DNA from 2 places in the Paenibacillus sp. FSL H8-0280 genome. Region 2 is predicted to be linked to the other one. Evidence: riboswitches for the same ligand, from Rfam matches in the RefSeq annotation. Region 2 holds a riboswitch; the other holds the start of a gene.
The links. Region 2 has a riboswitch for cyclic di-AMP ahead of MHI12_RS00525 (C40 family peptidase). Riboswitches for the same ligand answer to the same signal wherever they lie in the genome.
Positions count from the first base shown of each region.

Region 1: linked by a shared signal. The riboswitch ahead of MHI12_RS10295 (C40 family peptidase) and the one ahead of MHI12_RS00525 (C40 family peptidase) in region 2 are both predicted to bind cyclic di-AMP.

Region 1 is NZ_CP150296.1:2,268,605-2,274,290, forward strand. It holds gene MHI12_RS10270 (hypothetical protein) at 1-1,035, opposite strand, end outside; gene MHI12_RS10275 (xanthine phosphoribosyltransferase) at 1,240-1,821, shown strand; gene MHI12_RS10280 (hypothetical protein) at 1,919-2,248, shown strand; gene MHI12_RS10285 (hypothetical protein) at 2,368-2,586, shown strand; gene MHI12_RS10290 (carboxymuconolactone decarboxylase family protein) at 2,732-3,061, shown strand; gene MHI12_RS10295 (C40 family peptidase) at 3,135-3,599, opposite strand; cyclic di-AMP (ydaO/yuaA leader) riboswitch at 3,605-3,736, opposite strand; gene pelA (pectate lyase) at 4,156-5,118, shown strand; tRNA gene MHI12_RS10305 (tRNA-Leu) at 5,295-5,378, shown strand; gene MHI12_RS10310 (carbohydrate-binding protein) at 5,523-5,686, opposite strand, start outside.
Region 2 is NZ_CP150296.1:107,316-113,001, reverse strand. It holds gene MHI12_RS00535 (M1 family metallopeptidase) at 1-1,520, shown strand, start outside; gene MHI12_RS00530 (hypothetical protein) at 1,531-2,382, shown strand; cyclic di-AMP (ydaO/yuaA leader) riboswitch at 2,628-2,765, shown strand; gene MHI12_RS00525 (C40 family peptidase) at 2,769-3,239, shown strand; gene MHI12_RS00520 (GNAT family N-acetyltransferase) at 3,595-4,089, shown strand; gene MHI12_RS00515 (c-type cytochrome) at 4,240-4,599, shown strand; gene rbsK (ribokinase) at 4,674-5,657, opposite strand.

The DNA.
Region 1 (5,686 bases), 2.2 Mb from region 2:
AAAGGTGCCCCAGCGGTTCAGTACTAATTTGGCAGCCCAGATCAATGCCATACTTCCAAAGATGGGGTAAAGGATGGACAGCAGGGAACTGAATCCAAACTGGCTGAGTGAGTAACACAACAGCATAATGGTTAATGTAATGAAACGGGGATGGACACGTATATGTTGTCTCAGTTGCAAGGTCATTCCATAGATATCGGCTACAAAGGTACTGAATATTTCCATAAAAATAAGGGATACATATACAGATTGCACTGCCCATCCAAGTTGAAAGGCGATGCTACCCATCGGGATTTCGAATTGGATGATGCCGGGCATCTGAGCTGACATGGCAAAATGAGCTGCCATCAGCATGAAACCAACGCCAATTCCACCCAACACTCCACCCCACTTCAGCACATTCCGACTACGGATCTGGTTACCTACTGGCACAAGAACAGCTTGAGCCAACACCAGATTGAATGAAGTATACAACAGTGGAGACAGCCACACTTGAATAGGGTTTGAGTCTGTCGTCAGTGTGATGAATCGGGAAGCACCTGGATGATGGATCGTACTGGTGATCATGAGCAGAGATAACAGGAGCATCATGGGCACGACGATGCTATTCATTTGTAGGATGGCTTGAATGCCCCGACCGAGAAGCAGATATGTCCCTACAAGTGTGACGATCAGACCTGTCTGATAATGCAAACCCAGATGTTCGACAAAAACGGAGCCTGCTCCGGCAAGCATGACACTGTTCACGCCAATGAGAATGAGAAGGGTCACCCAGGTGATCCATTTGCCCGCCTTGTGGCCGAATAAATGTTTGTTTAGATCCTCATAAGAGCGGGACCCGGTATCGTGAGCGATCAGCATCATTTTGGTACCTAACCAGACAAAGAGCATGGTGGATAAGCCTATGGTGATGGTGGCCCATTTGCCATACTGGGTAAAAAACTGCAAAATTTCCTGCCCTGTAGCGAAGCCGGCTCCAACCACCGTTCCAATGTATGTAAATGCGATCTGCAGCACCCGAAATGCCTGTTTCATGTGTTTCCCCTCTCAGGCCCCTGTATAGTTTGGACATGCGGGTACCATGGTACAAGGTATGCTTGACCCACGAAAGTCATGACAATGGATAATGAGCTTTGGCTTGAAATGCGTCCCAAGGACAGCGCCCAGGCAATTTCGCTTGAACTTATAGATAGATATATGATACTTTTACCTCATAGGATAGGCTTGGGAGGTCAAATCATGGAATTATTGAAACAACGAATTTTACAAGAAGGTGTGGTTATCTCGGATCAAGTATTAAAGCTGGATGGTCTGTTGAACCACCAGATTGATCCTGCATTAACGATGGAGATGGGACGTGAGTTTGCTGCCCGTTTTCGTGAAAGTGGAGTAACTCGGGTAATCACGGTAGAATCCTCAGGGATTCCGGTTGCTTTTGCAGCAGCCTATGAACTTGGGGTGCCCCTTGTATTCGCCCGTCGTAAAAAAACACTTCTGGCTGATCCTGATGCTTACTGTGAACGTGTACCGTCCTTTACCAAAGGAATTGTAACTGACATTATGGTATCCCGCGAGTTCATTCATGAGAATGACCGTATTTTGTTCATTGATGATATTATTGCCAATGGAGATGCCGCTCGTGGCGTCATCAAAATTATCGAGCGTTCCGGTGCGGAACTCGTCGGATTCGGCGTTGTGGTCGAGAAAAGTTTTCAGGCGGGGGCACGCACGATTCGTGAACAGGGTATTCCGGTGGAAGCCTTGGTACGCATTCGTTCCCTGAACGATGGTACGGTACAATTTGACGATAACGAAATGTGACATTTTAAAGGAATAGGGCCTATTTTTTGAACTATGCCTTTGCATGACCGCCGATTTCATTTATAATGGGGTTATGTTAGGGAGAGGAGGCAACACCATGGGGAACCAACCGGCAACAGAACAATTTTTTAATGATAAGCTGGCGGAATCGAAAGTTCATTTTGAACGTGCCCTGGATTGTAAACATACGGAATTCGATGACCTTTATCCCTATATGATTGAACATCCTCAATTTTTCTGGTACAAACGCTATGTTGCCTGGTCAGAATTACTGACGATTGTAGGCTTGTGCGAAGAGTTGTCCTTCTCTTGGAAAGAACAATTTACACCGCATCAAGTGGAGTACCTTGAAGAACGTGTGATGTCCGCCAAAGTGCTTGATTTTTGGTTCGAGAAGAACGACAGCAAAGAGCACGCGCAGCGGTAACTTTCAGTCGGGACATAATTTCGAATGACATGACAGTCCAATACAGTCACGTGAGACCTAAATGACATTTCATTTAGGTCTCTTTTTGTAAATAAATTTGGAATATAGGAGCCATGAAGATGATTAGTGATACAGAACTGGACGCCCTGCGTCTGTCAGGTGAGAAAGTAAGAGTAGTACGGGACGAGCTGGAATCTAACGATGTAACCGGGATTGTGGTTGCCTGGGATGGCGAGCAGGTACTTATCCGTCGTCAGAATCGACGTGTCGTGAAGCTGGATCGCGGTTACCGATATCAGCTGTTCAGCGAGCCGCGCCAGAGTCCACTTAGTGGATAGCAATCGCTTATAATTGAGCAGGAACTTTGAGCGTTTAAATGTTTGGAATTACCATGATTTCTTGGCATAATTGGCTCACTCGGGAGAGAAGATAGGTACAGTGAGGAAGATCTGTAACTATAGCCGAGAGGGTGTGCTACAAGCCATGACATTGATGAATGATAAAGTTCATGCCTACAAGGATCAGATTGGAGCATTAAGCGATGTACTGCCAGGTGTGGTGAAGTCGTATCATGAGTTTACCGGAGAATGTTTCCAACCTGGCGTGATTGATGCCAAGACAAAACAGCTAATTGCACTCGGCATTGGATTATTCGCCAACAATGAAGTATGTACCTTCTACCATGTAGAAGAAGCCCGTGCCAAGGGAGCAACAGATCAGGAGATTATGGAGACCGTTGCGGTGGCCGGAGCTGTTGGAGGAGGACATGCCCTGTCTCAGGGTGCGATGCGAGTGCAGAAGGCGCTGCATTAGTAAGTAATGCAACATACATTTTTAAGTACAAAAAAGGCATCCGGTTAATAACCGATGCCTTTTTGTATGTGAATCACATTTTACCTAACATTTTATCATACATAAACTGTCCAGTTACCCGACGTGCTGTTACATAGCGGTCATTGAAGTATGGATTCGATAACTTTGTGATGCTTACACCTTTACTGCTGGAGGCATGAGCGAATTGTCCGCCGCCGATATATACACCTGTATGTGAAATGCCTTTGCCTGTTGTATTAAAGAACACCAGATCACCTGTCCGAACATTGCTCTTGGATACAGGCGTACCTGCTTTGGCTTGCTGCTGAGAAGTACGTGGCAATTCAATGCTGTATTTGTTGAAAAGATATCTCATAAAACCAGAACAGTCGAAGCCGGCTACAGTCGTGCCACCCCATTTGTAAGGAATACCTGTCATGTTGTTCACTACGGAGTTGATACTGCTTGCCTCTGTGCTTGTTGCCCCGGATGTAAATAATACAGCTGCTCCAAAAATGGAGATAATCAGTTTTTTCAAAATCAATGTTCTCCCTTCGATGCCTACGGAGTTAGCTAAGGGTTCGGTAGAAGGTTCCCTATATTTCCTATGTATAAGAATAATTCACCCAAATTGGTTCCCCCGTTTTCAAACATGAAACTCGGCAATGAATAATTAAGTTTTTGTAACTATTTGAAACTATATTGCATAAATGCGTAATTGTCAAACCCATTTAAACCCTTTCTTAATACCTCAATGTTAGCGGAATTAAGGTTTTTATATGAAAAAAGGGATCAACTTTGGGTATCATTCATGACAAAAACGTCATTATTGATTCGTTTAAGACGAATTTGGATAAATAAATAGGTTTGTCATGAGTTAAAAGAACTATTCCGTTATGTAGAATTAGAGAGATTATATTCATTAAGTTGCATATATTGACAAAAATCGATTTTTTGCATAATATCTGATTATCCAATCCACATATTGGATTTAAATTGATTTTATTATGCGATAAATATAAATAAAGGAGGTTTAGGGACGCGTATCATAGATAAAGTAGAAGTGGAAGATTTATAAAAACGAACATAGGAGAGTGTTACATTTGAAAGCGAAGAAATTAGTTACTTTTGTCCTGGCATGTACGATGGTGTTCTCAGCAGTTGGAATGGCAGTTCTTCCTGTAGGGACGGTATCTGCTGCGGATGCATCAGGTACAACAGCGAGTATTTTTGATATTTTGAAGAACCAGCTGCCGGATGGAGGTTGGAGAAAAGATTATAAACAGACAAGTGGAGAATGGGCAAAGTCCACGATAGACAACAAGGCTACATACTCAGAAATTAGAAGATTGGCGAAGGAATTTAAAAAGACGAATGATCCGCGTTACTCCACAGCTGCAATCAAAGGAATTAACTTTTTGATCAACATGCAGTATTCAAACGGCGGATGGCCACAGGTCTATCAAAGCTCCGGATATCACAAGCATATTACCTACAATGATGATGCCATGATTAATGTAATGATCATGCTCGATGAAGTAGCAGCACGCAAAGGTGATTTCTCGTTTATTGATAGTACACTTGCTAATCGCAGTAAAAATTCAGTTGCCAAAGGTGTGGAGGCGATTTTGAATACACAAGTCGTTTCAGGCGGTAAGCTGACAGGATGGGGACAACAACATGATTCCAGTTCCCTTAAACCAGCGAGCGCAAGAATCTACGAAGTGCCATCGCTGACAGCTGGAGAGAGTGTAACGATTGTTAAATTCCTGAAAACCAGACCTGCTAACGCTAAAATTACCGCATCTATTAAAGGAGCGGAGGCTTGGTTTAACAAGGTAAAAATTACGGGTTACAAGTATGAAAGAGCTAATGGAGATAGTAAAATTATCGCTGATTCCAAAGCTGCACCAATTTGGGCACGCTTCTATGAGATAGGAACGGATAAACCAATCTTTATTGGTCGTGACGGGGTAGTTAAATACAAATTAAGTGATATTGATAAAGAAAGAAGAGGCGGTTATGCATGGTATGGTAACTGGCCTTCCAAGCTGTAATTTGAAGTATGCTTCCGTTTTAATGAACCAAACTATTAGCAGCAGTTAAAGGTAGAGCCCGAATCGACATGGACGTCTGGTTCGGGCTTTATTGTTATTATTTTCAGTGTTGACATGATAGATTCCGCATGATATATTATTTCTTGTCGCCGATATTGATGACGGAGATACAATATGCGGTCGTGGCGGAATTGGCAGACGCGCACGGTTCAGGTCCGTGTGGGCTAACCCCCGTGGAGGTTCGAGTCCTCTCGACCGCATCTAAAAAAAAGACTCCTTAAGCTAACGCTTAAGGAGTCTTTTTTGCATTTTTTGATATAACACTAACATTAGACTTAAGTATCCAAGAGGTTAGTGCTTAGCTGCACGTACAGCAAATGTCTTCCATCAGCCATACGGAACGTTTATTGTGCTGCGGTAACATTAACGCTGTCAATATTCGGTCCTTCCGATCCAGTGGTAACCACTTTCAATGTATTGGTGCCCGTGTTCATGGGGACCTGTATTGTTTTTTCAACCCAAGTGGACCAGCTTCCCGTAGCCGGAAAGGGCTCGTTGCTAATGACTT
Region 2 (5,686 bases):
ACCGGATGCAGTATGTGCAACCAGATGACGGAAATATCAAGGACACCACCCTCATTAAAGTACGCCTGCCCAAACCCGTCAAAGGCGGGGAAAGTATCACACTCCACACCCGATTTGAAGTGAATCTGCCAAAGATTTTTGCCCGGATGGGAACTGCTGATCATTTTGTCATGGCAGGTCAATGGTTTCCCAAATTAAGTGCCTATGAACCTGTGGGCAGACGTGGACGAACAACGGAAGGCTGGAATCTGCACCAGTACCATGGCAATTCAGAGTTTTACGCTGACTTCGGTATATATAGTGTACGTATTCGGGTGCCCGAAACATACAAAGTTGCTGCTACCGGATTTCCGACGCAGCAAGCCGTGGTGAAGAATGGAGAAAAGGTCTATCAATTCTATGCCGATGATGTGCATGATTTCGCCTGGGCAGCCTCACCCGATTTTGTGTACGCCGAGGAACCCTTCTCTGCACCCAATGTGCCTGGTGTACGAATCAAGTTATATCTGGACCCAGCTCATCAGGATCTGAAAGAACGTTATTTCTACGCCGCGAAGGCCGCTCTAGCCAATTATAGCAAATGGTTTGGCCCATATCCTTATGCTACCTTATCCATCGTAGTTCCACCCAAAGCGGGGAACGGCGCTGGAGGTATGGAATACCCTACGCTAGTTACAGCCTTTGGAGCCGATGACACCACGCCAGGTTATGACCTGGAACGAACCGTAGTCCACGAGATCGGACACCAGTACTTCTACGGCATGGTTGCCAGCAACGAATTCGAGGAAGCCTGGCTGGATGAGGGGTTCACCTCTTATGCAGAAGACAAACTGATGGAGCAGGAATACGGATTGATTCCGAATCTGCCGGTACAATCGGGACTGATTACGTCTCCTTCATCTTTAACACAAGAATCCTGGAAGTTCGATTCACAGAATGAGTATGCAGCCAATGTCTATACACGTGGCAAACTTGTATTGCTTGGTATCGAACATCAAGTCGGCACAAAAAAGATGGAACGCATTCTCTCTACCTATGTGAAGAAGTACCGTTTCAAACATCCCACTTCGGCTGATTTTCAGAAAATTGTGGAACAAGTGACCCGCACTTCCTGGTCTGATTATTTTGACCAATATGTCTATGGTAACGGGATGGCTGACTTTGCTGTAGAGAAGATTCGTGTTACGCCCGTACAGAAAGACGGGCAAACATTGTACGAGTCATCCGTGACGATAGCGAAAAAAGGCAGTGACTACAGCGCCGTTCCTGTTCGCATTGCTTTTGAAGACGGGCATATCCTCACCAAGCAATGGAATGGCAAAGAAGATCGCATCACGTATAAATTAACTCACACATCCCCCGTATCCTGGGCCATGACCGATCCCCTGTACTCGATCGTGCTGGAGAACCGCCATATGAACAATTTCCTGAAATCCGGACTGGATGAGCGGGCGAAATCCCGCTGGAGCATGAGTGTAACCAAACTAATAGAAGCCATATTCGGAGGTCTGTCATGGTGAGGTGGAAACGGTGAAAGCGAAAATACGTGAAGGCTGGTTTCTCGTCCGTCAGCATATGTTCATTGCCGCACTCTTATTTCTTTATCAACTCATTTGGGGATATTTCTTCTATCGAATGGTACAATCGGCGGTCATCCCACTACTCCTGCGCTATCCAGATGCTGATGCCGGGGAGCTGAGTACACTTTTGTTCAAAATGGAAAGTCAACTTAACCTGTCTACCCATCCAGAGGTTCATCGTTATCTTTGGATTCTCGGGGGCATGCTGCTGGTTCGCATGTTGATCAGCCCCCTCATTCAGGCAGGACTGCTCTACTCACTTCAGCACTTTAATTCTACAGAAGAGCGCATCCCCTTTGTCCGCGGAATCAAAAATCTGTGGAAACCGATGCTGCTGCTCCACACCATACGTACATTATTGATACTTCTGCCCGCCTACTGGCTCATACCGAAGCTCTACTCGATTCTCATGGACGGATTTCATTCCCTTCAATTACTTTTGCCTGGTATACCTTATGTTGCTGCCTGGATTGTATATGGTTGGATCATCCACCATGTCATACTCTACATGCAGTTCGGTGTTTCGGCACCAGAAGGAGAAGGCGGGGCTCACGGTACCCTCAAAGCACTCTGGATTGCACTGCGTCATCTCATCGCTGTAATCGGCATTTCACTCCTACTGGGTGGAGTACACTTGCTCGTCTTTGGGGCATTCACTACAGCCTCATGGTTATTAACGGGACTGACCGGACTTATACTACAACAGACGTATCCACTTGCCAGATGTCTATTGAGTCTGTGGAAAATATGCAGCCATTTCCGATTATGGCAGTCCAAAATATCCAAAGGTGAGAGCAGATAGTTTAAAAATTGTTACCATCACATGTTAAACTCATGGCCTAATATGTACTTATAAATAGGCAAACCTCAACCTTTCCCCGTCAAAGGTCGAGGTTTTTTTTGCTAAATTTGTTGCTAAACGTTGCCAAAGCCGTACTCCTCTGTTACAATAATCGCAGTGAGTTTTTAGTAACAACTTTGTAATCTTTACATTCATATTTGTAACTACTTAAAATTAAATCGTCATTTCTTGATTTCGCAGGTGCATAACTAGCATAGCCAAATTCCTGGCACCTGGGAAGCGGGGGAACCAGTTATGGGTGAATTGATCTTGCTACAGAGGGATCATAGGGGACCTTCAACCGAATCCTTAAGCTAACCTCGCAGGCGTTGGAAGGGGAATATCTCTTGTTCAAGAAGAAATTAACCGCAGCTGTACTTAGCATCACATTTGCTTTATCACTTGGTGCAGGTAGCGCATTCGCAGATTCAAAGATGGACACAGTAATTGATTCAGCAATGGGAACTACATACAAAAGTGGGGGAACAACGCTTAACGGCTTTGACTGCTCCGGATTTACACGGTATGTATTCGACAAGTTGGGTATTGATTTGGCACGCCAATCCAGTTCCCAATTCGACATGGGCGATTCCGTATCCCGCATGGAGATGAGAGCTGGCGATCTGGTGTTCTTTAATACAACAGGTAAAGGCGTATCTCATGTAGGTATCTTTGTAGGGGATGGAAAGTTCGCACACTCCTCTTCTTCCAAAGGCGTTACGATCAGTGCATTGAGTGAAAACTATTGGGCCAATCGTTATGTTGGCGCAAAACGGATTATGAGCACGGACGCATATGAATCACTGGCCCTTGACTAGGGACAAGCTGAGCAACATGATGCTGTAACCATTAACCATACTGGAACGAAGCAAGAAGCATAACAGAACCGCCCGGTACATTCTCCGCAGGAATGTATCCGGCGGTTTTTTTGTGCTTCAATCCTTATTCATGTTGCAAGTTATACTCGGGGTATATCCTGCGACATCAACAGGTTCATTTTGCGTTCGTTCGTCCGTGCCCTTATGATGTTTTTACCCATCCCGTTATAATATAAACGAAATTACCGGAACTTTTGTTTCATTTTTTTTCTTGAGAAGGAAGACTTGCTAAATGAACATCACTTTTGTAGAGTGGACAGAGAGTTCTGTTTCAAGGAAAGGAGCATGCAGGTGTATGAAGGAAACCCCTGTGACGTTTCACGTTGTACCCATGCGAGAAGAACATGCGGAGCTTATCTGCAGTTGGCAGTATGATCCGCCTTACAATATCTACAGCTGGCTCCCCTGGGAGCAGATGAAAGCTCTGGAAGTGGAATTCGGAGATGCACAGCTGCGGCAGGAGCAATATGCAATCGTCCTGGATCAGAACGATCGTATATGTGGGTTTGCTCAATACTTCCCACTTCAAAGGGTAACCCGGATTGGCCTTGGCATGCATCCAGAGCTATGTGGTCAGGGTCAAGGGACAGCTTTTGTCACTGCCATTGTACAGGAAGCTATTCGCCGAAATCCCACGAATGAGATTGATCTGGAAGTACTCACTTGGAATGCTCGTGCCATTCAAGTCTATCTGAAGAGTGGATTTGTCACCCAGGATACATACGAACGACAGACCCCAAGCGGCTTGAAGCCCTTTCACTGTATGGTTTATGAAGGGCCTCGCGGTTAGAATCCATTGCAAAACAACCAAATTTGCCCCTTGTTATGTGATTAGTTCAAAAAATTCCCACAAAATGCTATGATGTCAGTACAGGTTCCGTTATAATGATATGGATAGTTTCAGGTTAGATGATCTTTCATTCTGGAGGGGACATAAGGGATGCACAAATGGATCATGAGCGGAGTATTTTTTGCAGCATGCGCTTTAGCTATTGTTTTAATGTTTACGCTTCCAGGGAAAGAAGAAGTGGCTGAAGAAGCCAAGCCAACCATGCCGGAAGTAACATTGGATGCCGGACAAGCTGAAGCACTGGTCAAAGCCAATTGTATCTCCTGTCACGGGGATCAGCTTCAAGGTGGCGTAGGACCTGCTCTGGCCAACATCGGCAGCCAGGATGATCTGGAGAAGATCTATTCTACGATTGTCAAAGGTAAAGGTGGTGGTATGCCTTCCTTCAAGGGCAAACTGCAGGATGAAGAGATTGCAAATATCGCCATGTGGCTGTCAGAGAAGAAATAATCTCTGCACACGCATAACAAAGAGGCGCTTAATCCCCTTTTGGGAGAATAAGAGCCTCTTTGTTATATCAATTATTAAGCCTCTGCGGCATGCTCAGCCAGAAAGGCCTCAACTTCACGTGCGGACGGCATCCCGGACTGGGCGCCGAGCTTTGTCACGGATAACGCGGCCGCACCCATGGCGAAGCCTACGGCCGCGTCCAAAGTCTCACCGCGCGCGAGGGCTACCGCCAGCGCGCCGTTGAAGCAATCGCCAGCGCCGGTCGTATCGACGGCGCTTACGGCGTAGCCGGGCGCACGGCAAGCGCCGGCACGCCCTGCTTGTACGCGGCCACCAGGCGCCGCCGCGTACACAGCCCCCTCGGGGCCGAGCGTCGTGACGACAGCGGCCCCCAGGGATGCGGCGAGCTCTGCGACCGCCGCATCCAGGTCTTCCGGCCGGAGATGATCCCGGCCGGTAAGCACGGCAAGCTCGCTGCGGTTCGGCGTGACAACGTCGACGCACCGCAGGAGCTCCTGGGGCAGACCCGGCACCGCGGGAGCCGGGTTGAGCACCACCAGTGCGCTGCCTTCAGCCGCCAGTTGGGCGGCGCGGGTAACCGCTGGCAGCGGGATCTCCAGCTGTAGCAGCACCGCTGCGGCTGCAGTCAGGCTTTTTACCGTATCCGCCTCTTCCAGCATCTCAGGCACCACTCGCCCATTCGCACCAGGAATAACAATAATCCGGTTGTCTCCCCGAGAAAGCCAGATGGAAGCCGTCCCTGTAACCGTGTCTTCCAATATGCGAACCTGCGAGGCATCTGCACCACTTTCCGTCAGACTGTGCAGCAGACGTTCGCCAAAACCGTCCGATCCCACCGCACCAATCATCGTAGTCTGTCCACCCAGACGCGCAGCGGCAACAGCCTGGTTGGCCCCTTTGCCACCAGCGAGATAATGCAGCTCCTCACCGCTCACCGTCTCTCCCTCTTCCGGAATCGTGTCTGTCTTCACCACAAGATCCATATTGAGACTGCCTGCGACAGCAATAAGAGGTTGTTTCTGATTATAGTCTGACATGTATGGTTCACTCACTTCTGGCCGCGCGA